Regions from separate parts of the Limnomicrobium aquaticum genome, predicted to be linked through region 1. Evidence: predicted binding sites of a transcription regulator. Region 1 holds the regulator's gene; each other region holds the start of a gene.
The links. The regulator LexA, encoded in region 1, represses DNA repair genes until DNA is damaged. The targets are predictions, from matches to a motif close to TGTTCNNNNTGTGTTCNG.
Positions count from the first base shown of each region.

Region 2: a site for LexA is predicted at 5,900-5,917, ahead of radA (DNA repair protein RadA). Genes of this name have one in related genera too.
Region 3: a site for LexA is predicted at 6,420-6,437, ahead of ABID16_RS18810 (helicase-related protein). Genes of this name have one in related genera too.

Region 1 covers NZ_JBEPMB010000001.1:997,093-1,007,681, forward strand. The annotation lists gene ABID16_RS04945 (BMP family ABC transporter substrate-binding protein) at 1-747, opposite strand, end outside; gene pcsA (phosphatidylcholine synthase) at 762-1,493, opposite strand; gene ABID16_RS04955 (UbiH/UbiF family hydroxylase) at 1,660-2,871, shown strand; gene ABID16_RS04960 (AEC family transporter) at 2,839-3,801, opposite strand; gene ABID16_RS04965 (cytochrome c biogenesis CcdA family protein) at 3,835-4,584, opposite strand; tRNA gene ABID16_RS04970 (tRNA-Lys) at 4,805-4,880, shown strand; gene lexA (transcriptional repressor LexA) at 5,071-5,781, shown strand; gene ABID16_RS04980 (ComEC/Rec2 family competence protein) at 5,924-8,224, opposite strand; gene gltA (citrate synthase) at 8,693-9,979, shown strand; gene lpxB (lipid-A-disaccharide synthase) at 10,022-10,589, opposite strand, start outside.
Region 2 covers NZ_JBEPMB010000001.1:1,455,379-1,465,967, reverse strand. The annotation lists gene scpC (succinyl-CoA:acetate CoA-transferase ScpC) at 1-1,161, opposite strand, end outside; gene ABID16_RS07305 (SDR family NAD(P)-dependent oxidoreductase) at 1,408-2,151, opposite strand; gene purF (amidophosphoribosyltransferase) at 2,163-3,617, opposite strand; gene ABID16_RS07295 (CvpA family protein) at 3,698-4,399, opposite strand; gene radA (DNA repair protein RadA) at 4,481-5,884, opposite strand; gene ABID16_RS07285 (PilZ domain-containing protein) at 6,101-6,529, opposite strand; gene alr (alanine racemase) at 6,709-7,869, opposite strand; gene ABID16_RS07275 (helix-turn-helix transcriptional regulator) at 8,034-8,900, shown strand; gene ABID16_RS07270 (AzlC family ABC transporter permease) at 8,987-9,694, shown strand; gene ABID16_RS07265 (AzlD family protein) at 9,691-9,990, shown strand; gene ABID16_RS07260 (amino acid ABC transporter ATP-binding protein) at 10,030-10,589, opposite strand, start outside.
Region 3 covers NZ_JBEPMB010000007.1:138,177-148,765, forward strand. The annotation lists gene ABID16_RS18770 (AGE family epimerase/isomerase) at 1-645, shown strand, start outside; gene ABID16_RS18775 (DUF1127 domain-containing protein) at 1,109-1,255, opposite strand; gene phaR (polyhydroxyalkanoate synthesis repressor PhaR) at 1,553-2,134, opposite strand; gene ABID16_RS18785 (DUF4189 domain-containing protein) at 2,305-2,682, opposite strand; gene ABID16_RS18790 (acetyl-CoA C-acetyltransferase) at 2,984-4,165, shown strand; gene ABID16_RS18795 (beta-ketoacyl-ACP reductase) at 4,256-4,981, shown strand; gene ABID16_RS18800 (YunG family protein) at 5,044-5,406, shown strand; gene ABID16_RS18805 (acyl-CoA thioesterase) at 5,382-5,804, opposite strand; gene ABID16_RS18810 (helicase-related protein) at 6,638-9,733, shown strand; gene ABID16_RS18815 (RNA-binding S4 domain-containing protein) at 9,746-10,156, shown strand; gene fdxA (ferredoxin FdxA) at 10,309-10,589, shown strand, end outside.

The DNA of each region.
Region 1 (10,589 bases):
GGCGGTCAGTTGCGCCAACTGTCCGATGCGGCTCAGATCGGCACCGTATCCAAAGGCACGCAGATTGCCGGTCTCGGCGACCTGCATGGGCGCGGTCGAGTCGGTTTGCTGCGTGACGATATCCATGCCGTCCGCCGCGGCCGCCCGTGCCGCCTTCGCCTCCTTGTCCGGATCGAACCAGCTTCCGGTCCAGTATACCTTTGTCTTGAAGCGCGGATCAACCGATTGGGCACCGAGCTCGAAGGCATTGATCCCCTGCATCACCTCCGGGATCGGGAAGGGCGCGATATAGGCTGCCTGCCCCGACTTCGACATCCTGGCGGCAATACGTCCGGTCAGGAAGCGGGCTTCGTAGAAGCGGGCATTATAGACCGCAACGTTTCGCGTGGTCTTGAAGCCGGCGAGATGTTCGAAGCGAACCGCCGGATACTTGGCGGCGGCGGCCAGCACGGCATCCATATAACCGAAGGCAGTGGCAAAGATCATGTTGCAGCCGGAAGCGGCCAGCCTGTCGAAAACAGGAATGGCAGCCGCACCTTCAGCTACGCTTTCCGTGAAGCTCGTCTCGATCTGGCCACCGAACTGCCGCTCGACTTCCTGACGCCCACGCTCCTGTGACTCAGACCAGCCGCCATCGCCTTTCAACCCCGGATAGACGAAGCAAATCTTCGGCTTGTCAGCCGCCTCCGCGAAACTCGCAAAGAGGATAAGCCCTGTCAGAGCGCCGGTGATCTTCATCACGCCCATGGCACGCCTCCCGATCAGTCGTCGCTTCGTCCGAGCGACGGAAATGCCTGCAGCACTGCCCCGATGACATAGAGATACAGTCCGCTGATGACCACGCCCCAGACCAGCCATTGCGGAGACTCGAAGTGCTTGAGAAGCGCCACCACGCTGAGCACGGACCAGATCGCGAATACGGAAAGGTTCAGAGGGCGAAGCCGCTTCACCCGGACAGGGTGAAGAAAATTGATCGGCAGGAAAGTGAGGAAGACGGACACGACGACGACGGCAAAGGCGGTCGCTTCGCTCGCCTTAATGACGAAGAGCGTGAAGACGACCATGTTCCACACGACGGGAAAACCAGAGAAGAAATTCTCGTCCGTCTTCATGCCCATGTCGGCATAGTAAATGGCGCTCGACACCACGATCAGCCCGGCGGCAACAAAGGACCAGGGCTCGCCGATCATGTGGCTCTGATAGAGCGCGAAAGCCGGCAGCAGAACATAGGTCACGTAGTCGATCACGTTGTCCAGCGTATCGCCCGACCAGTTGGGCAGCACTTCCTTCACCCGGACCTTGCGGGCGATCGGGCCGTCAATGCCATCCACGGCAAGCGCCAGACCAAGCCACCAGAACATGTCGACGAAACGCGTCTCTGCGGCCGCAACAACGCCCAGAAAGGCGAGAAAGGAGCCCGACGCCGTCAAAATATGAACGGAGAATGCGCGAATCTCAGCGTAAGGAACGCGCCGGTAATTGAAGATCTTCATCGATTCGCCGTTTCCACCTCGAACAACGTTCGCATTGTCCCAATTCAGGGGGGCGATACAAGATGTCGCGGAAAATAAGTTTCATCTGCTTGCAAAAAGCATGGAAGCAACGGGAGCGCCCCTCTATATGTTTCCTGAAACTTGAGAATTCTGAAGGTTTTCGATCATGGAACGCTTCGACATCGCCGTTGCCGGCAATGGTCTTGCCGGTCGCATCGCGGCCATCGCACTTTCAAGACTGGGTTACTCCGTGGCACTTGTAGGCCCGCCACCGGAGAACCAGGACGGGCGCACGACGGCATTGATGGACCAGTCCATAGCCTTTCTGGAAGGTCTCGGCGTATGGGAGAAGCTTGGCCCGAAATCCGCGGCGCTCAAGACCATGCAGATCATCGACGGCACGGACCGACTGTTTCGCGCGCCAACCGTCCCCTTCCGAGCCTCCGAAATCGGACTCGAAGCGTTCGGCTACAATTTCCCCAATTCGGCCGCGCTTGACGTCCTCGCCGACATCATAGTTCAGGACAGCAATATACATCCGATCGAAGGCAGGATTGCCGGCGCAGATTTGCACGACGATGCAGTGCTCATCCGTCTGGAAGACAGCCGCGAGATAGAAGCCGGCTTTGTCGTCGCAGCCGATGGACGCAAGTCCGTCTTGCGCGAGACTGCGGGTATTGCAGTGCGTCGCTGGTCCTATCCGCAGACCGCCGTGGTGCTGAACTTTGCCCACACGATCCCGCATGGCAATGTGTCCACCGAGTTTCATACGCCGACCGGACCGTTTACGCAGGTGCCCCTGCCCGGTCGCCGCTCCAGTCTTGTCTGGGTGCAGGCGCCGGCCGAAGCCGAAGCTTTCCTGGCACTCTCTCCGGAGGACGTCAGCCGCCGTATCGAGACGCGCATGCAGTCGATGCTCGGCAAGGTAACACTGGAGGGAATGCCGCAGGCCTGGCCGCTCTCAGGCATGACGGCACATCGGTTCGGCAAGGGGCGCATGGCGCTGATCGGGGAAGCCTCCCATGCCTTCCCGCCCATTGGCGCGCAGGGGCTCAATCTCAGCCTGCGCGACATCATGGCGCTTTGCGATCTGTTAGGCCTGAAACGCGATCACGATGGGCCGCTGGCCGTCGGCGAAGCCTTTGACCGGAAGCGCCGCACCGACATTCTGAGCCGCACCGCGAGCGTCGATCTTCTCAACCGGTCGCTGCTCTCCAATTTCCTGCCGGTTCAGCTTGTTCGCGCTGCGGGACTTCATCTGCTTGAACTTCTGCCGCCGCTTCGCGGCCTGGTCATGCAGGAAGGCGTGGCGCCGGGGCGCGGCTTTCGCGGGATATCGTCCAGCTTACGGGAAAAGATCGCCCGGAAGCGTGCCTGAGCGCATCAGATAAAGCAGGGCCGATACCGTCAGTACTGAAAAGAGCGTCGTGATCAGAACCGTTGCCGATGCTCGCTCCTGCCAGACGTCATATTGCTGGCCGATGACGAAAACGTTGGTCGCCGTGGGCAAGGCTGCCAGCAGCACCGCCGTCTGAATCCATACATGATCGAAATTTCCTGCCGCGCTGAGGCTCAGATACATGAGGGTCGGTAGCAGGATGAGTTTCGCAGGGACGATATAGACGATTTCGGCCGGAATCCGCTTCAATGGGCGCAACGCCAGTGTTACCCCCATTGCAAACAGTGCGCACGGAGCTGCTGCCTGCGCCAGATAGTCTATGAGGCGCTGCAACGGAACGGGTGGTTCCAGATGCATGGCTGCGGCAACGAAACCGAGCGCCGTCGCGATGATGAAGGGATGAAGCACGATGCGAAGCAGGATGTCGCGCGCCACCTGCCCCGGCGATTGGCTCTGCTTGCCGCCAAGCGCGATCAGAGCCGGTGCGACGATGAAATGCAGCATGTTCTCGAAGCAGAAAATCAGCGCAACAGGAACGGCGGCACGCTCGCCGAATGCCAGGAGCGCCAGACCGGGCCCCATATAGCCGATATTGCCATAGGCTGCGGCCAGCCCCTGCAGCGTCGCCTCCGGAATGCTGGCATCGCGGCCGAGCCATCCAATGACGAAGATGACGCCGAAGATCGCGTAGGTCGTGCCGACGTCGGTGACGATGAAATCGAACCGGGTCAATTGCTCGACGGGCGTTCTGGAAATCAGCTTGAAGAACAGCGCAGGCAGTGCGACGTAGACGATGAAGATATTCAGCCAGCCAAGCGCATCAGCGGGCATTTGCTTCCATCGGGCCACCACATAGCCGATCAGGATCAGCCCGAAGAATGGCAGTACAAGTCCCGTAATGTCCGCCATGTCGACGCCTCGTTCGGTTGCAATTTGAGCGAGTTAGCCGATTTGCCCGAGGATTGGAAAGGTCTGCTGGAACCAGATTGCGACATTGGCGACAAATCCGGTCAGAAATGCGATCCCGGTCAGCACCAGCAGCCCGCCCATGATCTTTTCCACAGCGCCCAGATGGCGGCGGAAACGCGACAGAAAACGCATGAAGGCGCCCGAGAAAAAGGCCGCGATCCAGAAAGGGACGGCCAGACCGAGCGAATAGACCGCCAGGAGGAATGCGCCCGAGCCAGCGGTGTCGGATGTCGCAGCGATGCCGAGAATCGCACCGAGAACCGGTCCGATGCAAGGGGTCCAGCCGAAGGCGAAGGCGAGACCCATGACATAGGCGCCCGACAGCGTCGCCGGCTTGGCCGATGACTGGAACCGCGCCTCGCGCGCGAGCAGTCCGATGCGGAAGAGGCCGAGAAAATTCAGACCCATGATGATGATGATCACGCCACCGATCTTGGCGAGCACGTCGATATACTGGCGAAGCAGCAGCCCGACCGCCGATGCGCCAGCGCCCAGCGCGACGAAAACGGTTGCAAAGCCAAGGGTGAAGAAGACGGAGGAGAGGATCACGGCATTGCGTGACCGGGCGTTCGCAGCACCCTGCCCGCCATTGCGGAAGTCCTCGACCGACACGCCGGCCATGTAGCAAAGATACGGAGGGACCAGCGGCAGCACGCAAGGAGAGAGGAAGGACAGGGCGCCTGCGAGAAGCGCGCTGAATAGCGAAATACCGGCAACCGTCAGCATGAACACTCCTTGCCCGCCGCCGTCGCCGCGGGAGGCCAAAAACGACGCCCATATAGACCCCACGCTCCTCACCCGCCAATCATCTTTTCGGCATCGCCGGAAAAAGCGCCAAATGGTCGCAGAAATGGCGATTTTGCGGGTTGACCCGGCAAGGCCTCCTGCATATGTTCCGCGAACTTTCCGGCCCGGTTCGCTATTGCGCACCGGACAGACGCGGGAGCGCGTAGCTCAGCCGGTAGAGCAACTGACTTTTAATCAGTAGGTCCAGGGTTCGAATCCCTGCGCGCTCACCACGTAACGTTTTGTCCATGCCGTTGAAGACAACCCACTCCGCAAGACACGGCTCCGTCAACTGGAGGGCCGTCTGCACTTTTTTGTTCCGCACGCATTACCGTTAATCGAACCTTAGCACCTTGCGGAACACATATGGAACATATAGTGTCCGTTCTGGATTTGTTTCATTTGATTCTTCGGGGTGATCCCATGCTGACGCGCAAACAACAGGAACTGCTTCTCTTCATCCACGAGCGGATGAAGGAGTCCGGCATCCCGCCGTCTTTCGATGAGATGAAGGATGCGCTCGATCTTGCTTCGAAGTCCGGTATCCACCGGCTGATCACGGCGCTTGAGGAACGCGGCTTTATCCGGCGGCTGCCGAACAGGGCTCGCGCGCTGGAGGTCATCAAGCTGCCGGAGGCCTATACACCGAGCCTTCAGCCGCGGCGAGGCTTCTCGCCCAGCGTGATCGAGGGAAGTCTCGGGAAGGTGCCGGAGCCACCGAAAGCGCCGACGCCGGCCAATGATGATGCCAGTGTTTCCGTTCCGGTCATGGGGCGGATCGCAGCAGGTGTTCCGATTTCCGCCATCCAGAACAACACGCATGAGATTGCGGTTCCCGCGCAGATGCTTGGGGGCGGAGAACATTACGCGCTGGAGGTCAAGGGCGATTCGATGATCGACGCCGGCATTCTGGATGGCGATACGGTCATCATCCGCAACACGTCCAATGCCAGCCCCGGCGAGATCGTTGTGGCGCTGATCGACGACGAGGAAGCGACCTTGAAGCGGTTCCGCCGCAAGGGCGCGTCAATCGCACTGGAGGCTGCCAATCCCGCTTACGAGACCCGCATTTTCGGGCCTGACCGGGTGAAGATTCAGGGCAAGCTCGTCGGGTTGATTCGGCGCTATCATTGATGCGCCGAGTGCCTCGTGCGAGCAGAGCGTTTCAGCATTTGATGGAAACATGAAACGCTCTATCTATGTGTTTTTACGCAATCCCGGACGCGAAACCGGTTTCCACTTTTTGCGCGGAATTACGCTAGAGAATGCACGGGCGCTATTCAGGCTGATATGCCTCGCCATAAGAATTGCTTCGCCAGTTGTAATATCGATGGCGGAGCCAGGGGCGATCTTGCCCGTCCAGCGCGCCGATGATCCGGTAGGCCGGTGGCGATGGTTGATCAGAAGATTTCGATGAACTCCGGGTGTCCTGCGGCTTATCGGCGGTTTCTTCGAGGTAGATGGCAAGGGCACCGCGCCGGCGGAGGGCGTTTCGGTCGAAAAGCTGTCCCTCCCCCGGCCCGCATGTGGGCTCGCGCAGGAACGAAGCCGCGATCACGATTTGCGCCTGCCGGCAGGCGGGACCTTGAAACGCGAAATCGCTGAAGGTTGCGATCAGGAGACTGTCTGCAGGCTTGCCGATGCACCAGTCGCGTCCGGAACATAGAAAGCGTCCGGGTTCGACAGTCTTGCCAGCAGCCTCCATGGCATCCTCCACCTTCCATTCGTCCGCCTCAGTAAGCGGCTTTCGAGCGCCTTCGCGCTCAAGCGCAAGTTTGGGCACGTTGCCCGGCTTGACTGTCTCCCGCGATGCCAATGCTCTCGTCCACTGATCCATCACGAAGGTGGATGGACGGGCGGTGTTTGTCGTGAGTTTGTCCAGCATGAGCAGGCCGACGAGATCTGCTGTTTCCGACACGACCACATCCGGTCGCCTGGCAGCGCCAAAGGACACGGTGAGAACCAGTGTTGCCGTGAAAAGGCAGGCGCCGGCCACTCTGAAGAGCCTGCTGCGTGGCAGGATCGTGAGAACGAGGGCCAGGCTCGTTGATGGCAGAACCCAGCCAGCCATCTGACCCGTGACGACGTCGCCACCGAGCGATGAAACGAATCGTGCCACCGCCATGGTGCATTCCAGCCCCAGTCCCATGATGCGGAGCGGATAGTAGTCCAGCCCGAACGGCATCAGGATCACCGCGAGGAAGCCGGCTGGCATGACGATGAAGGATATGAAAGGCATTGCAGCGACATTGCCAAGCGTGCCAAGCAGGGTCAGCCGCTGAAAATGCGTGACAGAGAAGATGGCGGTCGCAACACCGGCGATTTCCGAGGTCAGCATGACGCCACCGACTGCGCGAATGGCGGGAAGGACGTTGGCATAGAGCGGAATCCCGCTGAACCTGCGGAACTCCATGGGCCGCAGTTGCCACAGCGAGTAACCTGAAATGAGGGCGGTCGCGGCAGCGAACGACATCTGGAAGCTCGGCCCGAGCGCACTCGAAGGAGAGACTATGAGGATCGCCAGCGCGGCGAGAGCCACGCTTCTCAAAGTCAACACACTTCGCGCGACGATGACCCCTCCCATCCCGACAGCCAGCATGATGTAGGAGCGGACCGCCGGCACGGGCATTCCCGAAATCAGCAGATAGAGCCCGCTTGCCGTGATCGCGCCCAAAGCCGCATAGGTTTTGGCCGGGCGCGACTGGATGAAGCCGGGAAACAGGCTGAAAATCATGCGCAGGCCCACAAAGGAGATACCGGCCGCAAGCACCATATGGAGGCCGGAGATCGAATAGACGTGCGCAAGACCGGAGATGCGCAGGGCTTCGAGCCCCTCCTTCGAAAAGGCTGCGGTATCGTTCGTCACCAGAGCGCTCGCGAAGGCGCCGATGTCTCCCGGCAGGACCGACAGAATGCGCCGGTTGATGGCGCCCCGCAGGTCGGCAAGCCAGTCCTGAAACGTCTTTGAGAAGGTGTCGGACGCGGCCGGTTCTTCCGACACGGCATGTGGAGCACCCATGAAACCGCCGATGGCTCCAACGCCGTTGAAATAGCTGCTGAAGGCAAAATCGTTCATGCCCGGCAGAACCGGGCCCGAGGGCGGCTGAAGCCGGGCCAGCCCCTTGATCACGGTTCCGGGCGGAAAGGACGTGCCCTGCCCCCGCACACCCAGCAGCGCCGCGGTGGGCGGCCTTTTCAGGCGCGGCCGCTCGGTCTTGAGGATTTGCACGGTATAGCGCCAGCGTCCTGCTTCCCGCATTTCGACATCGATGACGCGCGCCGTCAGGGTGGTGGAGATGGGACTGTCGATAATGACCGTTTCGCTGTGCGCCGTCTGATACCAGGCAGCCAGGGCTCCCGCGAGAATGAAAGCCGCGAGACGCACGGGTATCTGTTTTGCCGGCGCCGAGTAACGGGTCAGGAACAGGAGCGGAAGCAGGACAATGCCCCACGCAATGAGCCGGATCTTCGGCGGATCTACGGCGAGATTGAACCACCAGACCGCGCCGATAATCATGAAGACGGGATAGAGGAGAAAGACGTGGCCATGCGCGACTTCCGTCTCGGCTGCGTCCATGATCGCGACACGCCATTTGCCCCATAAGCGCAGTATATCGCGGCGGCGAGACAGGCCGGTTCCTCTGCTGCGGCCAGGCGGGGATGATACCGCAGCAGGGGGCGCAACACGCCGACGCTGCGGCGCGTCATTCAGTTCCAGAATTTCCTCATCCGTCCCCACGCCGCCGCCCCCGGCCCCGCATGACAGACAGATTGCAACCTAAAATGGGTGGATGCAAGTCCCGCTTCGGCGAGCGAAAAAAGCGTCTAGATTTCAGCAGCTTGTTTTCAATCGATTTGAAAGGAGACAGCCTTTTGAAAAATGCGACAGCAGGAATAAAAACTTCCAAAAGTTGATTTCGCGCATGCACAATTCGGCACAACGAGTGCTTGGCAGGGGCGAATAAATCGGATAGCAAATTCGCCATAGTCTCATTCAATGCCCGCGACAGCAGCCGCGGCTATCATCGAACTCCCGGAGGCAAACATGGCCGATAATGCGGTTTTTTCTCTCGACGACAAAAAGGCAGACATGACGGTCCGAAAGGGCACGATCGGGCCGGACGTCGTCGACATCGGCGCTCTTTACAAGAATACCGGGATGTTCACCTATGACCCCGGTTTCACGTCGACGGCTTCGTGCGAGTCCAAGATCACGTATATCGACGGCGACGAAGGCGTTCTCCTGCATCGCGGCTATCCGATCGAGCAGCTGGCCGAACAGGGCGATTTCCTCGAGACCTGCTATCTGCTTCTCTACGGCGAACTTCCCACGGCTGCCCAGAAGAAGGACTTCGACACGCGCGTGACGCGCCACACGATGGTCCATGAGCAGATGAGCCGCTTCTTCACCGGTTATCGCCGTGACGCCCACCCGATGGCCGTCATGGTCGGCACGGTCGGCGCGCTGTCCGCCTTCTATCACGACTCGACCGACATCACCGATCCGCATCAGCGCATGGTCGCCTCGCTGCGCATGATCGCCAAGATGCCGACGATTGCTGCCATGGCCTACAAGTACCATATCGGCCAGCCCTTCGTTTACCCGAAGAACGATCTCGATTACGCGGCCAACTTCCTGCACATGTGCTTCGCCGTGCCGTGCGAAGAGTACAAGGTGAACCCCGTCCTGGCCCGTGCCATGGACCGTATCTTCATCCTGCATGCCGACCACGAGCAGAACGCTTCGACATCAACCGTTCGCCTCGCCGGTTCGTCGGGCGCAAACCCGTTCGCCTGCATCGCGGCTGGCATTGCCTGCCTCTGGGGCCCGGCCCATGGTGGCGCTAACGAAGCAGCGCTCAACATGCTGATGGAAATCGGCACGGTTGATCGCATCCCAGAATATATCGCCAAGGCCAAGGACAAGAACGATCCGTTCCGCCTGATGGGCTTCGGTCACCGCGTCTACAAGAACTACGACCCGCGTGCCCGCATCATGCAGAAGACGATGTATGAAGTGCTGGAAGCAACCGGTCACGGCGACGACCCGCTGATGAAGGTGGCGCTCGAACTCGAAAAGATCGCCCTCAACGATCCTTACTTCGTCGAGAAGAAGCTCTATCCGAACGTGGACTTCTATTCGGGCATCACGCTGCGCGCGCTCGGCTTCCCCACGACCATGTTCACAGTTCTCTTCGCACTTGCTCGCACCGTCGGCTGGGTTGCGCAGTGGAACGAAATGATCGAAGACCCGCAGCAACGCATCGGTCGTCCGCGCCAGCTCTATACTGGCGCAGCCAAGCGCGACTATGTGAAGGTCGACAAGCGCTAATCGCTGGCCGGCGTTCAATTATACAATAAAAGAAGCCGGCTCTTACGCCGGCTTTTTCGTGTCCAGAAGGTCGAGTATGGCGCTGGCTGCCAGCTCACCGGAGGGGCGTGAAACCGACATGCGGTTCCAAACGTCGCGATAACCTGCCAGCATCGCGGCGCGTTGCGGCGTATCCGCTATCAAGCGTTCGACCCAGCGGACCGGCGCTGCGGGTCGTAGCAGATCGTTGATATATTCCGGGATCACCGGGTAGTCGGCAATCAGGTTCGGCAGCGCGGCGCTCCAGATCTTGATGCGGCTTGCCAGGAATTTGACAATCGGATCGGTGCGATAGATTGAAACGGTGGGGACGCCGGCCATCGCCAGTTCCAGAATGACAGTCCCGGACGCAGCGATGGCTGCATCGGCTCGGGCGAAGGCATCCCATTTGAAGGCGTCGCCCGTTTCGCATGCCGGCGCTACGCTCCAGGTCGATATCGTTTGCCGGATAAGTTCTTTCTGTCTCGCCACCGCCGGCAGCAGGAATTTCGTCCCCGGGTGTCGCGCCGCGATTTCAGCCGCGGCCTGTCCCATAACGTCGCCGAGGCGCTTGATTTCGGAACTGCGGGAC
Region 2 (10,589 bases), 460 kb from region 1:
GATGCCGTTCTGGATGCGCGAGCCCATGACATGGGTCGAGTTCACGTTTCCATAGATATCGGCCTCGATCAGCCCATTCATTGCGATGCAGCCGAGCCGGCGCACGAGTTCCGGATGATTGGAGATTTCCTGCGGGCGCAGGATCAGCTTGTGACGGTAGCGCTCCGCCTCGTTATTCAGCCGCTCGGCAGCCTCCGGGCTCAGCGAAAAGGCGGTGGCCGAGGCCATGCGCAGCTTGCCGGCGTCGAGCATGTCGAGCATGCCGTCCTGGATCACTTCGGTGAACGACGTGAGGTTCTCGTAAGGGGCATCGATCAGGCCGGCGAGCACGGCATTGGTGACGTTGCCGACACCGGATTGCAGCGGCAGCAGGTTCTTCGTAAGCCGCCCCATCTTCACTTCATGGGCGAAGAATTCGAGGAGATGACCGGCAATTGCCTTTGCCACGTCGTCCGGGGGCGAGAAGGGCGCGTTGCGGTCGGGCGCGTCCGTTTCGACAATGCCGATGATCTTCTCGCGATCGACGCGGAAATGCGGCTGGCCGATGCGGTCGTCGGGACGCACCAACGGGATCGGCACCCGATGCGGCGGCAGCGCCGTGCCGTAATAGATGTCGTGCATCCCGTTCAGCGCCTCGCTCTGCCAGCGATTGACTTCCAGGATGATCTTGTCGGCACGGTCGAGCCAGGTCTTGTTGTTGCCGATGGAGGAGGAGGGGATGAGCGCGCCTTCCGCTGTGATGCCCGAGACTTCGATCAGCGCGATATCGAGATTGCCGAGAAAGCCTTCCCAGACGAGCGGTGCAACCTGGCTGAGATGGATGTCGAAATAATCCATCTGGCCCTTGTTGATCTTATCGCGGGCCACCGGATCGGAATTGTAGGGCAGGCGGAACTCGATGGCGTCGGCCTTGGCAAGCGCCCCGTCCAGCTCCGGACCCGTGGAGGCCCCGCTCCAGACCTTGATCTTGAAGGGATTGCCAGCGGCGTGCGCAGCCTCGATGCGCTTGGCGAGCGCCAGCGGCACGCTCTTCGGATAGCCCGAGCCGGTGAACCCGCTCATGCCCACCGTTGCCCCAGATGGAATGAGGGCAGCCGCATCATCTGCGCTCATGATGAGGTTGGAGAGGGTCGTATCCTGAATTCGGCCTTTGGATGACATGCATGCTCCTTGTCAAGCGCGCCGCGGCGCATGAGGAATCGCTAGTTCGCTGCGCCTGCTAAGAGCGCGTCAGGACAAGGAAAAATCGATTTTGGCGCTTTATGTCTTTGACTTAACGCAAGTGCGAAAGGAAAACGGCGGGCTCCATGCCTTCGATGGGATGACGGCCGGGGATTGGGCGGCCGCCTGCTTGTGTCATGGCCGGGTGGGCTTTGACGAAACGACGAGCCGCTACGGCCGCGCCCATCAATCCGGCATGTGATATGTCAGGAAGCGCTGCTCTCGCACCGAAAAGAGCCGGCCCGTTTCGGTCATGGCGGGGTCCACTAGCGGCAGGATCGCCTTGGCGACCTCGGATGGATGCGGCAGCGTATCCGGATCTTCGCCCGGCATGGCCTGCGCCCGCATGGCCGTGCGGGTGGCACCCGGATCGACGGCGTTGACGCGCAGCGTGAAGTTCTCCTGCTCGCCGGCCCATGTGCGAGCCAGCGCTTCCACGGCCGCCTTGGAGGCAGAGTAGGGACCCCAGAACGGGCGGCACTTGTGAGCAGCGCCCGAGGAGAGGATAACAGCGCGGCCGGCATCCGACTTCGTCAGCAGCGGCTCGACAGAGCGGATGAGCCGCCACGTTGCCGTGACGTTCAGCAGCATGACCTTCTCGAACACCTTCGCCTCGACATGGCCGATGGGCGAGATGACGCCTAGGATACCGGCATTGGCGACCAGCACGTCAAGCTTGCCCCAGCGGTCATGGATCGCCTGGCCGAGTGCATCGATGGCACCCATGTCGGCGAGATCGAAGGGAACGAGCGTAGCGCTCTCGCCCGTTTCCCGCTTGATGGCATCGTCCAGCTCTTCGAGCCCGCCGGTGGTGCGGGCGCAGGCGATCACATGCGCGCCGGCTTTTGCCAGCTCGATGGCCGTGAAATAGCCGATCCCGCGCGATGCGCCGGTGACGAGCGCCACGCGGCCTTGCAGAATTCCCCCCATGGTCCCCGTCCTCAACCGTTGCTGGCCAGCAGCGAGAGGCTGCGGATCTTGGAATCGACTTCCTGGTCCATCAGGCGTGTCGGATATTCGCCGGTGAAGCAGGCGTCGCAGAACTGCGGACATTCGCCATTGCGCTGCGGCTCGCGCACCGCGCGGTAAAGCCCGTCAATGGTGAGGAAGCCCAGCGAATCCACCTTGATGAAATCCGCCATGTCCTCGATCGACATGCGCGAGGCGAGCAGCTTTGCCTTTTCCGGCGTATCGACGCCGTAGAAGCAGGGCGACATGGTCGGCGGTGAGGCAATGCGCATATGCACTTCCTTGGCGCCGGCATCGCGAACGAGCTGCACGATCTTCTGCGAGGTCGTGCCGCGCACGATACTGTCGTCGACCAGCACGACGCGCTTGCCTTCAATCATCTTGCGGTTCGGATTGTGCTTCAGCTTGACGCCCATGTGGCGGATCGACTGCGACGGCTGGATGAAGGTCCGGCCGACATAGTGATTGCGGATGATGCCAAGCTCGAAAGGAATGCCGGACGCCTGCGCAAAGCCGATGGCCGCCGGCACGCCGGAATCCGGCACAGGGACCACGATATCGGCGTCGCAGGGGCTTTCCAGCGCCAGTTCCTCGCCGATCCTCTTGCGCACATCATAGACGTTGCGGCCTTCGAGATTCGAATCCGGACGGGCGAAGTAGACATATTCGAAGATGCAGAAGCGGGTCGGCACCGGCGCGAAGGGGAAGTGGCTTTCAATGCCCTTGCCGGTAATGACAACAACTTCGCCAGCCTTGATGTCCCGCACATAGCGCGCGCCGATAATGTCGAGCGCGCAGGTCTCGGAGGCGAGGATATAGGAGCCGTCGAGATCGCCGAGCACGAGCGGGCGGATGCCGAGCGGATCGCGCGCGCCGATGAGCTTCTTTTCAGAGAGGCCAACAAGCGAATAGGCGCCTTCCACCTGCTTCAGCGCATCGATGAAGCGATCGAGGAAGTCCTTGCCTTCGCTCATGGCGATGAGATGCAGGAAAGTCTCGGTGTCCGAAGTCGAGGAGAAGATCGCGCCGCGCTTCTGCAGCGCCTTCTGCACGGTGAGCGCATTTGTCAGATTGCCGTTATGGGCAATGGCAAAGCCGCCGCCTTCGTATTCGGCATAAAAGGGCTGGACGTTGCGCATGCCGCCGCCACCGGTCGTGGCGTAGCGTGTGTGGCCAATGGCGCGCGAACCGGGGAGGCGCTCGAGCACGGACGTCTTGGTGAACGTGTCGCCGATCAGGCCGGCATGGCGTTCCACATAGAACTGCTTGCCGTCATAGGAGACGATGCCTGCTGCTTCCTGGCCGCGATGCTGGAGGGCATGCAGGCCGAGTGTGCAGAGCGAGGCGGCCTCCGACTTGCCGAAAATGCCGAATACACCGCATTCGTCACGGAAAGCATCGGCTTCCGGGCTGTCGTCGTCTGCCATGGCCTCATGTTCAAGATGGTTCATTCTCTTTGCTCCTCGGCAAAATCATTTGCGGCCCCGTTCGGGGGCCGCAGGCAGATTTATCCGTTCGTGCCGTTTGTTCGCGGCGCCTTTGTTGTGTCAGGCGCCTTTTTTGCATCGGGCGTCTTGGTCGTTTCGGGCGACTTGGTCGCATCCGGCGCCTTCGGGTTGGCCGGCGCTGCGTTGTCCGGTGCGGTGCCATCGTCCGCCGCGTCGTCCGGCGCTTCTTCCGTACCCTTCTGGGGCATCACACCCTTCAGGCGCTCAAGCAGCGTCGCATCGATATTGTCGGGCAGCATGGCGATCAGCCGGTTGCCCAGATTGTCGATCAGAGGCTTCGACTTGGCATTCGAGATCCAGTCTGGCCGCTTGGTCGGCTCGACGAGCCAATTGAAGAACATCATCGCGACAACGACGATCAGCACGCCGCGGGCCGCCCCGAAGAGGAAGCCTAGCGTGCGGTCCAGCGCGCCGATGCGGCTGTCGATGATGAAGTCTGCAATCTTCATCGTGATATAGGAAAGCAGGATGAGCGCGACAAGGAAGACCACACCAGCAGAACCAGCGAATGCCACGGTCTTGGAGCTGGTATATTGCTGCGCATAGGGCAGCACGAAGGGATAGAGCTTGTAGGCGGCATAGGCCGAACCCGCCCAGCTGGCGACCGAAAGCACCTCGCGGGAGAAGCCGCGCACCATGGCAAGGACAGCCGAGAAAAGCGCCACGCCAAGCACGATGCCGTCGAGAAGCGTAATGGGCATTGAGTGTCACTCCAACTTTCAAGAACCACGGACCTTCGCCATGCCGTGGCCCGTTTCCCCATGAGACCGCTTCCGGCGGCCTTATTCTTCGTCCTGGTTCTGCCTGGCCTTCAGCTTCGAGCCCGCGATGCGCGCCACGAGATCCGGCAGGCTTTCGATTTCCGTCCACTGGCCGCCCGCACCCTTGAGTGCGTCGCCAGAGACCGGCAGGACGGCCTTCGTAAATCCCAACTTCTCGGCTTCTTTGAGGCGCTGCGCGGCCTGCGCAACGGGTCTCACGGCACCGGAGAGGCTGACTTCGCCGAAATAGACGCAATCGGGCGGAAGGGCAATACCGGCAAGCGAGGAAACCAGTGCGGAAGCCACAGCTAGATCGGCTGCGGGCTCCGAAATCCGATATCCGCCTGCGACATTGAGGTAGACGTCGTGCTGCCCGAGCCGCACGCCGCAATGCGCCTCCAGCACCGCGAGTATCATCGAGAGCCGCGCCGAGTCCCAGCCGACCACAGCACGTCGTGCAGTGCCGAGCGACGTCGGCGCAACCAGCGCCTGAATTTCCACCAGAACGGGACGGGTGCCTTCCATGCCGGCAAAGACCGCCGCGCCCGGCGATTTGGAGTTTCGCTCGCTCAGGAAAAGCGCCGACGGATTGGAAACCTCGCGCAAACCCTTGTCGGACATTTCGAAGACGCCGATCTCGTCGGTCGGCCCGAAGCGGTTCTTCACCGTGCGCAGAATGCGGTAGTCATGCCCGCGATCGCCCTCGAAATAGAGAACCGCATCGACCATGTGTTCGACCACACGGGGGCCGGCGATCTGGCCGTCCTTCGTGACATGGCCGACGAGAACGACGGCAGCACCCGTCTGCTTGGCAAAGCGAATCATCGCCTGCGCGCCGACCCGCACCTGCGTCACCGTGCCGGGGGCCGAATCGGCGGTGTCCGACCAGAGCGTCTGGATCGAATCGATGATGGCAAGATCCGGCCGCTTGCCGCTGTCGGCGAGCGTCGCCAGAATGTCCTCGACATTGGTTTCGGCGGCGAGCAGCACGTCGGTGGTCTCCGCCCCGAGCCGCTGTGCGCGCAGCCGGATCTGCGCCACCGCCTCTTCGCCCGAGACATAGATGACCTTCTGGCCCTTGCGTGACAGGGCCGCCGCAGCCTGCATCAGCACGGTCGACTTGCCGATCCCAGGATCTCCGCCGACGAGCACCGCAGAGCCGCGTACGAAGCCGCCGCCGGTCACGCGGTCAAGCTCGGAAATACCGGTCTGGATGCGCGGTGCTTCCTCGATCTCGCCGGAGAGCGCGGTCAGCGCCACGGCGCGGCCCTTCTTCGGTACCTTGCCGGGGCCACCACCGATGCCGCCCGTCGGGTCGTCCTCGATGATCGTATTCCACTCGCCACAGCCATCGCATTTGCCGGCCCAGCGCGAGTGAACCGTGCCGCAATTCTGGCAGACGAATTGTGCGCGTGCTTTAGCCATTTGCTGGACTCACCCCGGAACAAAAAGAGAATCAAGGGCTCTATCTAGCGATCCTGCACCGCCGCCGCAATCGCCGCGCGGTTTTTTCGCCATGACCGATCCTGAGCAAGACTGGTACTCACTGCCGCGTGCGACCCGCGTTCAGTCGGTGCCGGGTTGAACGGTGCGGCGATTTCTCGGAAGCGGTAGCGTTGCAGATTGCCGAGGCGGGCGGATTTACTTGAATTTGCCGAAGACGGGTTTCTTGGCCGACCGACCAAAAGATGGGGTGGGGGCCGGCGTTGTTTCGGCTTCTTCCACGACATTACGGGCGTCGTAGAGATCGACGCGCTGCTTGCGCACAAGGTCGGTCGGTATCCGGGGCCCAGTAAAGCGAACGCCATAAAGGTCGCCCCTGTGCCAGACCTTTTCGCATTCGACCTTGAAGCCGTCCAGCTCGACGAACAGCGTGAAATTTGTGGGGACGATCCAGCCAAGGCTGAACTCGACCTTCGCCCCGGATTCGCTCAGGTCGCGAACAATGCAGGGAACCGCGCTGTGCTCCTGGTTGAATGCCGCATGGGCACCCTTGAACACACGCGTCCGGCGGGCGCGTTCTACGGCCTCCTCCGATTGCGGATCGTGTGTGTTCTCGTCAGGTGTCATCGTCAAACCATTTCGCGCAACGGTTCGTCTTCGAAATCGCGTGACCATTTAGATATCACGAACATATTGAAAAACGGTTTCGACGCGCTCGTTGGCCGGAATATCGCTAATGTTAATCGGAGCTTACATGATGGCAGCGAGATTTTTTAGCCGACCTGAAATGTTTGCGGAGCTTGCTTTCAACCACCGATATAGGCGCGCTGATAGCGATTGCCGAGACTCGTCAGCAGTTCATAGCCGATGGTTCCGGCTGCACGGGCTGCATCGTCCAGCGGAATATGGGCGCCGAAAAGCTCGATATAGTCGCCGGCGCGGATTTCGGTTTCCGGCACATCGGTGACGTCGAAGATGGTGAGGTCCATGGTGACGCGCCCGGCAACCGGAACGCGGCGGCCGGCAACGAAGCCGAAGCCGCCTTCCTGAATCGTCTGGCGCAGCGGTACGCCGGAGCCGGAGAGCGCCCGATGATAGCCGTCGGCATAGCCGGTCGAAACGATGGCGAGACGGCTGTCGCGGGTCAGCACATGCGACGCGCCATAGGAGACAGGCTCGCCCGCCTTTGCATGGCGGATCTGCAGGATGCGCGTTTCAGCCGTCACAACAGGTAGCGATGGGTTCTTCACGCCATCCACCGCCTCGCCGCCATAGATGGCGATGCCCGGACGCGTGACATCGAAGTGATATTCCGGCCCAAGATGGATACCGGGCGAATTGGCGAGGCTTGAATCAACGCCTTCATAGGCTTTCGCAAGCGCTTGAAATGACTGGAGCTGCTTGCGGTTCAACGGATGTGACGGATCGCTGGCACAGGCCAGATGGCTCATCAGTAGAACCGGCGAGAAGCTGGCCGGCCGGGTGGGATCGTCTGCCAGCGCCAAAGCTTCTTCCACCGACAGGCCCAGCCTGTTCATGCCGGTATCGACCATCAGCGCGCAGGGCCGCTCCTCATCGAAGGCAACGGCATTCGACCAGCAGGCGATCTGCTCTTCCGAAACGAGGACGGGCACGAGATCATGACTGAAGAATTGCGCTTCGACCCCTGGCCATACGCCTGCGAGCACGAAGATGCGAGCTTCCGGCGCAAACTGCCGCGCCAGCATGCCCTCGTCGGGCGTGGCGACAAACATGTCGCGGCAGCCCGCATCGTAAAGGGCAGGGACCACCGCTTCTATGCCAAGCCCGTATCCATCGCCCTTCACGGCAGCGCCCGTGCGTGCCTTGCCGGAGGCTTTCTGCAGCATCCGCCAATTCTCGGTCAACGCGCCGAGATCGATCGTCAGGCGCGAAGGGGCGGCCTCGAAAGGCGTGAAAATCAGGTCGTCGTCAAGTTCGTCATCCATGCCGCATGGTCTACCCCCTCGCATGTGCGAAGGCAATCACGCCGGGGTGTACGTGGCGGTATAAAATTCCGCGATGGCCTTGCAATTCGGCAATCTCTACCAAGCCGCCCGCCCATGCGCATTTTCTTCAAGACGCGGCCGCAGCGCGTCGCTATCGTCGGGCCATGAACGATGCCCATGAGATAGAAGGTTCATCCGGACCGCTGGAAAGCCGTGACCGCGCGCGCTTCTGGCGTGCCGAGGCTTTGGATGGGCTCGAATGCCTCTCCGCCACCTTCCGGACGCTCCAGTTCGCGCCGCACACGCATGAAACCTTCTGCATCGGCGTCATCGAGGCGGGCGTCCAGAAGTCGCGCATTCGCGGCTCCTCCATCAGCGCGGGGGCCGGCACGATCTATCTGATCAACCCGGACGTCATTCACGAGGGCCGGCCGGATGAGGACGGCTATCGCTACCGCATGATGTATCCGAGCGTGGAGGCGCTGCGCGCCGTGGCCGAGGATGCAGCCGAACGCCATTTGCCGAAGAGCTTCACCTTTCCGGATGAAACGGTTGTGGCGCCCCAGCTGGCTGCCGCCTTCCTGTCGCTTCATCGGCAGATCGAGGCGGGCTGGGCACGGTTGGAACTCGAATCGCATTTCCAGAGCCTGATGCTGAACCTCATGAATGTTTTTGCAGGCGAAGCGATCGAAGTCTCCTCTTTGCGGGCGGGAAATGCGGTCCGGCAGGCGCGTGATCTTCTCGATGCCTGCTATCGCGACGACGTCGGCCTGACAGAGGTGGCCAATGCGGTGGGTCTTTCGCGCGCCCATCTCATCCGCGCCTTCAAGAAGGAGTTCGGCATGCCGCCGCATGGCTGGCTGACGGACCGCCGCATTCGCGCGGCGCGAACACTGCTCGAAAAGGGCGCGCCGATTGCCGATACCGCGTTTGATTGCGGCTTTGCCGATCAGGCGCATCTGACGCGTCAGTTCAAGGCCCGCACCGGTGTCACGCCCGCCGTTTACCGCAACGCGCATCTGGATCAGTGATCGGCGGCCCGGTTTTCTCTCCGAGCACTTTCCTTCAAGAGCGCCGGGTGCCGAGACGCTAAAGCTTCTGTCGCAATGACGGAGGCATGATGAGACAGACGTGGTTTGATGATTTTCGCGGCGGGGCACTTGCCACGCTCCCCTTGACGATCGCGGTCGCGCCCATCGGCATGATCTTTGGCGTGGGCGCTGCAGCCAAAGGGCTCTCGGTGGCCGAAGCCGGGCTGATGAGCGCGCTGGTCTTTGCCGGCGGTTCGCAATTCGTGGCGCTTGATCTCTGGCGGCAACCGGCCCCCTGGCTGGCCCTTGGTCTCGCGGCGCTTCTCGTCAACATCCGCCATGTACTCCTTTCCATGTCGCTCGGCGGCAAGCTTCAGGCTTTTCCGGTCTGGCTTCGCTATCTCGCCATGCTGATGCTCGCCGACGAAGTCTGGGCCATGGCCGAAAAGCGCGCCATGGCGGCAACGCTGACGCCCGCCTGGTATGCCGGCATTGCCGTTCCCTTCTACCTCACCTGGCTGTTATCGACGTTTGTCGGTGTCCTTGCGGGTTCGGCCATCGGAGACCCGCGTGCGCTGGGTCTCGATTTCGCCTTCACCGCCGTCTTCATCGCCCTCGTCACCGGCTTCTGGAAGGGGCGCGAGACGGGATTGATCCTTGCCGCAAGCGGGCTTGCGGCCATTCTCGTTCACCGTTTGGTACCCGGCGCCTGGTACATCGCCGCCGGTGCCGCTGCCGGGATTGCTGCGGCCGCCGTGCAGGAATTCCTGTGGCCGGAGGAGCTGCCGGCATGACGCTCGATCCTTCAGCATTCGCCGCCATTCTGGCCATGGCCTGCGCCACCGTCTTCACGCGGCTGTCGGGCCTTTATCTGATGGGCCGCCTGCGGCTCGGCCCGCGCGGAAGCAAGCTTCTGGGGGCTGTCCCGCCCGCCGTTCTCATGGCGCTTGTCGCGCCGGTCGCGCTTGCGACAGGCCTCCCGGAGACTGCCGCCGCCGCCGTGACCGCGCTCGCCGCCCTTCGACTGCCGCTTCTGGCCGCAACCGCGCTCGGCGTTGCCACGGCGGCCCTTATGCGGTTTTTCCTATGAAGGGTCACACCGGCAACCGCCCCTGCAGGGCGGGTGCGGTTACAGCATGCCGAGGAACTGTTTGAGTTCCGCCGTCTGTGGATTGGAAAAAACATCTTCCGGCGGGCCGATTTCGTGAACGCGGCCCTGATGCATGAAGACCACGCGGGAGCAGACATCGCGGGCGAATTTCATCTCATGCGTCACCATGACCAGCGTCATACCTTCGGCGGCAAGTTCGCGCACCACGGCCAGCACTTCCTGCACAAGTTCCGGGTCGAGCGCCGAGGTGATCTCGTCGCAGAGCAGCGCTATCGGCTCCATGGCCAGCGCACGGGCAATGGCTACGCGCTGCTGCTGTCCGCCCGACAGCTCGTCAGGATAGGCATCGAACTTGTGTCCAAGGCCGACACGGTCGAGCATCTTGCGGGCCATCGCCTCCGCCTGATCCTTCGCGGTCTTCTTCACCACGGTCTGCGAAACCATGACATTGCCGCCGACGGTCAGATGAGGAAACAGGTTGAACTGCTGGAAGATCATGCCGACCTTTAAGCGAAGCGCCCGCAGGTGCAGCTCGTCCGGCAGCAATTGCGCGCCGGCAACCGCAATCGAACCGGCAT
Region 3 (10,589 bases), on a different contig from region 1:
GCAACCGGCGAGCGCCTCTATCTAACGCGCGCGGAACGCATCGCCTCGCTGATCATCGACAAGCACGCCCGCTCGCTCGGCTACCGTGTCGCCGAACACTTCAAGTCTGACTGGAGCCTGGACAATACCTATTCCGGCAACGAGATGTTCCGCCCCTCCGGCTCGACGCCGGGCCACTGGCTGGAATGGGCGCGTCTGTGCCTCCAGCTCTGGGTTCTCGGAGGCAAGAAGCTCGACTGGCTGAAGGATGCGGCGGTTGCGCTGTTCAAGACCTCGATCGACCTCGGCTGGGACAAGGCCTATGGCGGCTTCTTCTACACGCTCGACTGGGACAACAACCCGAAGCGTCGCGAAAAGCTCTGGTGGCCGATCTCGGAAGGCATTGGCGCTGCCGCCTTCCTCAACGCCCATGCGCCCTCTGATTTTCACGAGGAATGGTATCGCAAGCTCTGGGACTTCGCCGCCTCCAATCTGATCGACCAGGATTTCGGCGGCTGGATGCCGGAACTTTCCGAAGACCTGCAGCCCACGGACGAGCTCTTTATTGGCAAGCCCGACATCTATCACGCCTTCCAGGCCTGCCTCATCCCGCTCTTCCCGGCGGAAGGCAGCCTGACGGCAATGATCATGGAAGAAAACAAGTAACGGCACGACGAACGTCTGGCGTATAACCAACGCGGCTTCCGGAAACGGCGGCCGCGTTTTTCATTGCGCGAAGCGCGGACAGCCAGGGACAGGCGATCCATTCAATCAGGGATGTACGGGAAAAGATCTCCGAAAACGAAAAAGCCTGCCGCGGGAGGAGGTGCGGCAGGCTTTTCGAAAAGAACCGAACAGCGACTGGGAGGAGGAGTGCCGCTGTTCCGACGGGGCCCCTGGGAGGAGGAGTAGGACCCGGTCACTCGAAGCTTTGCGGGAGGAGGTGCATCGCTTCGATGAGTCTTATAATAGTGATTCCTGTTCGTCTTTGAAGCGATTTTGCTGCAGTGCAGCTATGCATGTTTTGCATATCGCAAGTGCGAAGGAATTTGAGCATCTTCGAAACGAACAAGGCGCTGCTCCATGGGAGGCAGCGCCCGGATCAAAGCCTTTTGTCAGGCGAATCCAATTAACGGACCGAACCGCCGCGGGCAACGCGCGGGATATCGGCGCGCGTCAGGCCGAGGTCCTGCAGTTCGCGGTGGCTCATGCGGCCGAGTTCGTTGACGGTCTGACGATACTTGCGCCATTCATTGAAAGAGCGAGCGAGGTTCATGGGTGTTTCCTTTCTGAGGTCTTCTGGACGTCAGCGGCTTAACTTCAAGTCCCGGCGTCTTCTTGGATGCCCCTCATATAGCCTTCGCAAGCGCCTATAAAAAGTGCTGATGCTGCACAGCACCTATGCACGCAGCGCAAATATAAGGCAAAAGCTCTGCTGCCGTGCATGGCCAGAAGGCATTCACTTGTGGCCACAGCCTCCAGAGAGCTGGAAACGATCATGGGCGCGCTTCCTGCGAAGGCGCACCCATGTCGAAATGCAAAATCACTGTCACCCGAAACCGGGCGTGGAAGCTCAGAGACTGTCGAGCTTGGTCTGCAGCGCCTTCAGCTGCTGCTTCAGCTCCTCAAGATCGGAAGGCTCTGCCTTCTTCGCGGGCTTGACCTCCGGCTGGGCAACACCGGAAAACGGCGAGAACATCTTCATCGCATTCTGGAAGATTTCCGTGTTGCGGCGAACCTGCTCCTCGATCATCTGCATCGGAAGCTGAAGGTTCTTCGATAGAGGCGTCTCGCCGAAGGCCCTGGTCATCTGCTCCTGCATCTGCGCCTGCTGCTCGGCGAAAGACTGCATGGAATGCTCAAGGAAACTCGGCACGACCATCTGCATCTGGTCGCCATAATAGGAAATTAGCTGACGGAGGAACGAGATTGGCAAAAGCGTGTTGCCCGTCTTGGATTCCTGCTCGAAAATGATCTGCGTGAGGACCGAATGCGTGATGTCCTCTCCGGACTTGGCGTCCTGGACCGCAAAATCCTCGCCGCGCTTGACCATGCCTGCAAGGTCGTCAAGCGTCACATAGGTACTGGTGCCGGTATTGTAGAGCCGCCGGTTGGCGTATTTCTTGATGACGATTTCGCCGTCGTTCTTAGCCATGCAATCCTCCTCACCTCCAGCGTCTGCTGCGCTGCCAAAAGAGAGATTAAGCGGAGTTGAGGCGCCAACGCAATCGAATTTGTGCATCGCCGCGAAATGCGCGGCCACAGACATGGGCCGCGCTAAATGTTGGTTATTGCTTACATTATAGAAATGCGGAATGCGCTGACTTATCGGCTGGTACAAGCCCAGCGCACCACGCGGCATCCGTCGCCATGGTTGTAGCACGCATCCAGCGCATTGCTTTCGGCGGATTCGCGGTCGTCACCCCAATCCGCACCCCATCCGCCATTGCGTGCGCGAGCGACGGCACCGCAGGCATTGGAGAAATAGGTGGCGATCCGGCAATCGTCGGCATAGCCACGACAATTGCCCATCGCAACGCGCTCGGCGCGGCGACGCGAAGGATGATCGTAAGACCAGCCGACAGCCCCGGTGCGCGGAGAGTAGGCAATAGCCCCGTAATTATCGGCACGCGCATCTGCAGCACCGAAGGATGAAGCAAGCACGGCAGAGGCCAGAAAGGCTGCAATATGGAATTTTGACATGTTTAACTCCCTGAAATTCCGGGGGTTAGATTCCAAGAAATATACAATTTTTCAATCGCTAAACAAAATGACCCAGAAATGTTCTCTCGCAAGCCGAATCCGGACGCAAGTGCAGCGTAATAATTCACTTACGGTGCGACCCGTTCTCCCGCAAACTTTGCTTCCGCACCTCGTAACGAACGACGGATTATCGTTCCGTAATGGCGAGAAATCCTGTTTGACTCTTATCGACGGGTTTGCCACGCTTACGTAAAACACGCGAAAAGCAAATCATACCAACAGGACGCGAGGAGACCTCAACGTGAGCACCCCATCCATCGTCATCGCCAGCGCAGCACGGACTGCAGTCGGTTCCTTCAATGGCGCTTTTGCCAACACGCCGGCCCATGAGCTGGGCGCCGCCGCCATCAAGGCAGCGCTCGAGCGCGCAGGCGTCTCCGCAGCGGAAGTCAACGAAGTCATCATGGGTCAGGTGCTCCCCGCGGGAGAAGGCCAGAACCCGGCCCGTCAGGCTGCCATGAAGGCCGGCATTCCGCAGGAAGCGACCGCCTGGGGCCTCAACCAGCTTTGCGGCTCGGGCCTGCGCGCCGTCGCACTCGGCATGCAGCAGATCGCAACGGGCGACGCCTCCATCATCGTCGCCGGCGGCATGGAATCCATGTCCATGGCGCCCCATTGCGGCCATCTGCGCGGCGGCACCAAGATGGGCGATTTCAAGCTCATCGACACGATGATCAAGGACGGCCTGACTGACGCCTTCTACGGCTACCACATGGGCACGACGGCGGAAAACATTGCCAAGCAGTGGCAGCTGACCCGCAACGATCAGGACGAATTTGCCGTTTCCTCGCAGAACAAGGCGGAAGCTGCCCAGAAGGCTGGCCGCTTCAAGGACGAGATCGTTCCCTTCACCATCTCGACCCGCAAGGGCGACATCATCGTCGATGCCGACGAATACATTCGCGCCGGAACGACCATCGACGCCATGACCAAGCTGAAGCCTGCCTTCGACAAGGAAGGCACCGTGACCGCCGGTAACGCCTCCGGCCTCAACGACGGTGCGGCCGCAACGGTGCTCATGTCGGAAGCAGAAGCCGGTCGTCGCGGCATCAAGCCGATGGCGCGCATCGTTTCCTGGGCCACCGCCGGCGTCGATCCGCGCATCATGGGCACGGGCCCGATCCCGGCTTCGCGCAAGGCGCTGGAGAAGGCCGGCTGGTCGATCGGCGACCTCGACCTCGTCGAAGCCAACGAAGCCTTCGCCGCCCAGGCCTGCGCTGTCAACAAGGACCTCGGCTGGGATCCGTCGATCGTCAATGTCAACGGCGGTGCCATCGCCATCGGCCACCCGATCGGCGCATCGGGCGCACGCATCCTCAACACGCTGCTCTTCGAAATGGCCCGCCGTGGCTCCAAGAAGGGCCTTGCCACGCTCTGCATCGGCGGCGGCATGGGTGTCGCCCTGTGCGTCGAGGCGATGTAATCGGCCGCGAAACCGGCTCGACTGAACGACCCGCGACCCCGGGAAGGTCGCGGGAGAGAAAAGAATCCAAAAAACGTCCGGAGGATTATCATGAGCAGAGTCGCACTCGTCACAGGGGGCTCGCGCGGCATTGGCGCGGCCATTTCCATCGCTCTCAAGAATGCAGGCTACAAGGTTGCCGCAACTTACGCCGGCAATGACGAAGCCGCCGCCGCCTTCACCAGGGAAACCGGCATCCACACCTACAAGTGGGACGTTTCGAACTACGAAGCCTGCGGCGAGGGCATCGCCAAGGTCGCCGCCGAACTCGGTCCGGTCGATATTCTCGTGAACAATGCTGGCATCACGCGCGATGCGATGTTCCACAAGATGACACCGCAGCAGTGGAAAGAGGTCATCGACACGAACCTGACCGGCCTCTTCAACATGACGCACCAGGTCTGGGGCGGCATGCGCGACCGGTCCTTCGGCCGCATCGTCAACATCTCCTCGATCAATGGCCAGAAGGGTCAGGCAGGCCAGGCGAACTATTCCGCCGCCAAGGCCGGCGACATCGGCTTCACCAAAGCGCTGGCGCAAGAAGGCGCGATGAAGAACATCACCGTCAACGCCATCTGCCCCGGCTATATCGGCACGGAAATGGTGCGCGCAGTGCCTGAAAAGGTGCTGAACGAACGCATCATCCCGCAGATCCCGGTCGGTCGCCTCGGCGAACCGGAAGAGATCGCCCGCTGCGTCGTCTTCCTCGTCGCCGACGACGCCGGCTTCATCACCGGCTCGACCATCAGCGCCAATGGCGGGCAGTATTTCGCCTAATCGGCAAGATTTTGAAATAGGACGGCGCCTCGAAGGCGCCGTTTTTCATTGGGGAGTCAAGCATGACGTCACACTTTGAATCGCCGGAAATCTTCGCGGACGCTCTCAAGACTGCATGGTCGATCAACTCATCGACGAGTTGGACTGCCGGCAATCCGGCCAAGGGGCAATGCAGCGTCACGTCGCTGGTTGCACAGGACTTGTTCGGCGGGGAGATCGTCACGACCCGGACAAAGGGCGGCACGCATTTCTACAATGTGATCGACGGCCGGCGTCATGACTTCACGATCAGCCAGTTCGATTATGAGATCACCTTCGACGACACACCCTCCAGTCGCGCCGAGGCTTTCACCGACACAAGCGGGCAACAATACGCCGCCTTGAGACAGGCCCTCGGCCTTCAGACAGACGCTTCCACGAGATAAGCCTTCGCCCCCTCGACCATTTCCGGCGGCAGAGGCGTCGATTTGCGGGCCACAAGGTCGAACAGGATCGTCACGGCGGTGATTTCCGCCGACAGCGTCCCCTTTTCCGAATTGTACATGGCGTGATGCGTCGTGAGCGACGTGTGCCCCACCTTCAGGAACCGGCTGCGCACTTCGAAGAGGCTGCCGACAGGCAGTTCGTCGACAAAGTCGATCTCATAGCGCCGGTCGGCCCAGCCCCAGTTGCGCTCCTTCAGCCAGGACGGCTTGTAGCCGATGGCGGCGACCAGATGCCAGCCGGCCTGATCGAACGCGCCGATATAATGCTGCACATTCATGTGTCCCATGACGTCGCATTGCACCGGATAGACGACACCGCGATAGGTGACGAGTTCCATGCTCCCTCCCCCAAATTCATGCTGATTCCCTGTAGCCCAACCAGAAAACAGAACGTTCCCGCCCGCAAGCGCAAAGGTTAATAAAAGCGCCGTCAAGGGCCATTCAGCAGACTGCTTTCTATGGTTAACAAATTGTTTTTCCACCACATATTGCGGTGAACAAACCGGGAAGACGACCAGGTCGGTGATTCGTCGATGATTCGTTCCTGCTTTGGTTCGGGGCGCAAAAGGTTAACGTGAGAGATAACTTACCGAATAATGAAGACCGCACTGAAATCGTTAACGCCGCTCAACCACACCGCCAAAACCGGAACGCTCCCGAATCGTTTCTATGGGCGGCGGGAGGGCAAACCCACCACATCTTGTGGAGAACAGAACCGCAACGAGAATAGATCTCTGATTCGTCGATGATTCGTTCCGGCTTTGGTCGAGGTGTTAACGGAGACGCCAAAAAAGCTCGGAATTGGTCAAAATTAACAATCTGTTAACCATAAATTCCAATCCCGCTTGCCAGCCCTTGCGAGCGATTCCCCACAACTGCCGCGACTCGAATCCGGATTCGCCCGCACGATTCAGGATGTGGAGATGAATCTGGGATTCCGACTACATATGGTATAGAACAGATAAGGAACGAGGAAGAGTCATCGATTCGTCTCCGATTCGTTCGCAAGCTGTTCCGAGGCTTGCGGAACGGCATCGGAAACGCCATCTGCAGGACCTGTCCACATCACCTTCGCCCTTGCGCTTCGCCGCCCGAGCGGGCATGTCTCTGAGCAGACAAGAAATGCAAGGCCGGCAGAGCCGGGAACAACAACGACGTGACCATCCAGCCCATGATCCTGAGCGGGCGCGGCGTGACCGCGGTGCTGGGACCGACGAACACCGGGAAAACCCATTTCGCCATCGAGCGCATGGTCGCGCACGGTTCGGGCGTGATCGGGCTGCCGTTGCGGCTGCTGGCCCGCGAGGTCTACAGCCGCGTCGCCGAAAAGGTGGGTGTGGCCAATGTCGCGCTGGTCACCGGCGAGGAGAAGATTTCGCCACCCGGCGCACGCTTCACGGTCTGCACGGTCGAGGCCATGCCGCGCGAGACGAAGGCGGCCTTTGCGGCCATCGACGAAGTCCAGCTCGCCGGCGACCTGGAACGCGGCCACATCTTCACCGACCGTATCCTGCATCTGCGCGGCCGCGAAGAAACGCTCTTCCTTGGCGCGGCCACCATGGCCCCGATCCTCAGCCATCTCCTGCCGGGCATCACGATTGTCGAGCGCCCGCGCCTGTCGCAGCTTCTTTATGCCGGGCAGAAGAAGATCACGCGGCTTCCCGCGCGTTCCGCCATCGTCGCCTTCTCGGCCGAAGAGGTCTATGCGATTGCCGAGCTGATCCGCCGCCAGCGCGGCGGCGCGGCCGTGGTGCTCGGCGCGCTCTCGCCCCGCACCCGCAACGCCCAGGTCGGTCTCTACCAGTCGGGCGATGTCGATTTTCTCGTCGCCACCGACGCCATCGGCATGGGGTTGAACCTTGACGTCGGCCATGTCGCCTTCGCCCAGGACCGCAAGTTCGACGGCTACCAGTATCGCAACCTCAATCCGGGCGAGCTCGGCCAGATCGCCGGCCGCGCCGGGCGGCATCTGAATGACGGCACGTTTGGCGTCACCGGCCAGGTCGCGCCCTTCGATGACGAGCTGGTGGAGCGCATCGAAGCGCATGTCTTTGACCCGGTGAAGGTGCTGCAATGGCGCTCCAAGGCCGTGGATTATTCCTCCATCCGCGCCCTGCAGGAAAGCCTCAACGCCGCGCCAACAGTCCACGGCCTTACCCGCGCCCTCCCGGCGGTCGACCTGCAGGCGCTGGACTTCCTCGCGGCACTTCCCGAGATCCGCGACCTCGCAGACCGGCCCGCGCGGGTGGAAACATTGTGGGAAGCCTGCGCGCTTCCCGACTACCGCCGGATTGCCCCCGCGCAGCACGCCGACATCATTTCGACCATTTATTCCGATCTGGTCCGCCGCGGCCATGTCAACGAGGATTACATGGCCGAACAGGTCCGTCGCGCGGACAGGACCGATGGGGAAATCGACAGTTTATCGGCGCGCATTGCGCAAATCAGAACTTGGACCTATGTGTCGAACCGCCCCGGATGGCTTGCCGATCCGACACACTGGCAAGAAAAGACGCGCGAAATCGAGGATAGGCTATCCGACGCGCTTCATGAGAGGTTGACGAAACGCTTTGTTGATCGCAGGACATCTGTGCTCATGAAGCGCTTGAGAGAGAATGCGATGCTGGAAGCAGAAATCAGTGTAAACGGTGACGTCTTCGTCGAAGGCCACCACGTCGGACAGCTGGCCGGATTCCGGTTCACGCTGGCAAACGCGGCGGAAGGCCAGGAAGCCAAGGCGATGCTGTCGGCAGCGCAGAAGGCGCTTGCGCTGGAATTCGAGGCGCGCGCCGCCCGTCTCCATGCCGCAGGCAACAACGATCTGGCGCTGACCTCGGAAGGCGTCGTGCGTTGGCTGGGCGATCCTGTCGCCCGCCTCACCTCGACCGATCATATCCTGCATCCGCGCGTGATCCTTCTCGCCGACGAACAGCTGACCGGCCCGGCGCGCGATCACGTCGCCGCCCGCATCGAGCGCTTCGTCAATCATCACATCGCAACCGTGCTGAAGCCGCTCGACGATCTGTCGCGCGCCGAAGACCTCGAAGGCCTCGCCAAGGGTCTCGCCTTCCAGCTCGTCGAAAATCTCGGCGTGCTGTTCCGCCGCGACGTTGCAGAAGAGGTGAAGTCGCTGAGCCAGGAGCATCGTGCAGCGCTCCGCAAGCTCGGCGTTCGCTTCGGCGCCTATCACGTCTTCATGCCGGCACTTCTGAAGCCGGCCCCGGCCGAACTCATTACGCTTCTCTGGGCGCTGAAGAACGACGCCATGGACAAGCCCGGTTATGGCGACCTCATCCCCGTTCTCGCCGCCGGCCGCACCTCCGTGGTGACGGACCACGCGATCGAGCGGAACTTCTACCGTCTCGCCGGCTTCCGTTTCCTCGGCAAGCGCGCCGTGCGCATCGACATCCTGGAACGTCTCGCCGACCTGATCCGCCCGCTCTTGCAGTGGAAGCCGGAAACGGGCAAGCGTCCGGACGGCGCCTATGACGGCCGTCGCTTCGTCACCACGCCGGCCATGCTTTCCATCCTCGGCGCGACACCCGACGACATGGAAGAGATCCTGAAGGGTCTCGGCTATCGCGCCGACAGCGTCACCGCTGAAGAGGCCGCATCGCACCTCGCCGCGCAGGACGCAAAGTCTGCACCGGCAGATACCGCCGCAGCACCCGCCGATGCGGAGGCCGCAGCAGGAGAGGACGACACGGCGGACAGCGACGCGGGTCACGAGCATGACGAGCAGCCTGCAGAGGCTGCCGCTCCCGCAGAAGCAGCCTCGTCGGACACGGTCGCTTCCGAAGCCGCCGCTCCCGAAACCGCACCGGCAGAAGCTGTTGCGGCCGGCGAAACGCCCGCCGAGGAAGCCGCTCCCAAGCCGGTTCTTCTGTGGCGTCCGGGTGGCCGCCATGAGCGCGAACCGCGCCAGAATGCCGGTCCGCGCCGTGACAACCGTGGTCCCCGCGACCAGAACCGTGGCGAAGGCCGTGGCGAAGGTCGTGGCGACCGCAACCAGGGTGCAAACCGTGGCGGCAACCGCGATCGGGCACAGGGCGAGCGCAATCAGGGTGAACGCCCGCAGGGAGATCGTCCGCAAGGCGACCGCAAGGAACAGCGCTTTGGCGGCAAGCCCGGTGGTGGCAAGCCGCAGCATGACCGCAATGACCGTAACAAGTCGATGAGTGCTGCACCGCCGCGCAAGGAAAAGCCGATCGATCCGGACTCGCCCTTCGCCAAGCTCGCGATCCTCAAGGATCAGATGAAGAAATAAGGTCAGCCAGGCATGCCGGAGAACCAGCCGCTCGTTGCCGCGCGCCAGCGCATCGACAAGTGGCTGTTTTTCACGCGCGTCGCGAAGTCCCGTTCGCTCGCGCAGACGCTTGTCTCCGGCGGCAAGGTCACGGTAAACGGCCAGCGCATTGCCCAACCCTCAGTACAGGTCAAGCCGGGCGACCTGGTGGCTGTCACGCTGGAACGGCGCGACATCGTCCTGAAGGTCGTTGCTGGCGGAGACCGCCGGGGGCCTTTCGAAGAGGCGAAGCTGCTTTACGAAGACCTCTCGCCACCCCCGCCACCAAGAGACGCGGTAACCCCCTTCGAACAGGCCCAGCGTGCCCTGGGTGCAGGGCGTCCTGAAAAGAAGGACCGGCGCGCCATAGACCGACTGAAGCGCGGGCTTTCCGGCATCGATTGACGATTGGAAATTCATGCTCGCACCTGCGGCAATTTCGGCAGGTTTTGCGCTTGCAATGGGATTTTAAAGCCGTTACCTGACGTTCGAAAAAGATGGCGTCGATTGATTTGAAATCCGCCTGTTTGAACTGGCCCTTTGAACTGGAGTGCCGCATGACCTATGTCGTGACTGACAATTGTGTTCGCTGCAAATACACCGACTGCGTCGAAGTATGCCCGGTCGATTGCTTCTACGAGGGCGAAAACTTCCTCGTCATCCATCCGGACGAGTGCATCGATTGCGGCGTGTGCGAACCTGAATGTCCGGCCGAGGCCATCAAGCCGGACACCGAGCCGGGCATGGAAAAGTGGCTGAAGGTCAACACGGAATTCGCATCGATCTGGCCGAACATCACGGTCAAGCGTGACCCGATGCCCGAAGCCGAAAAGTACGA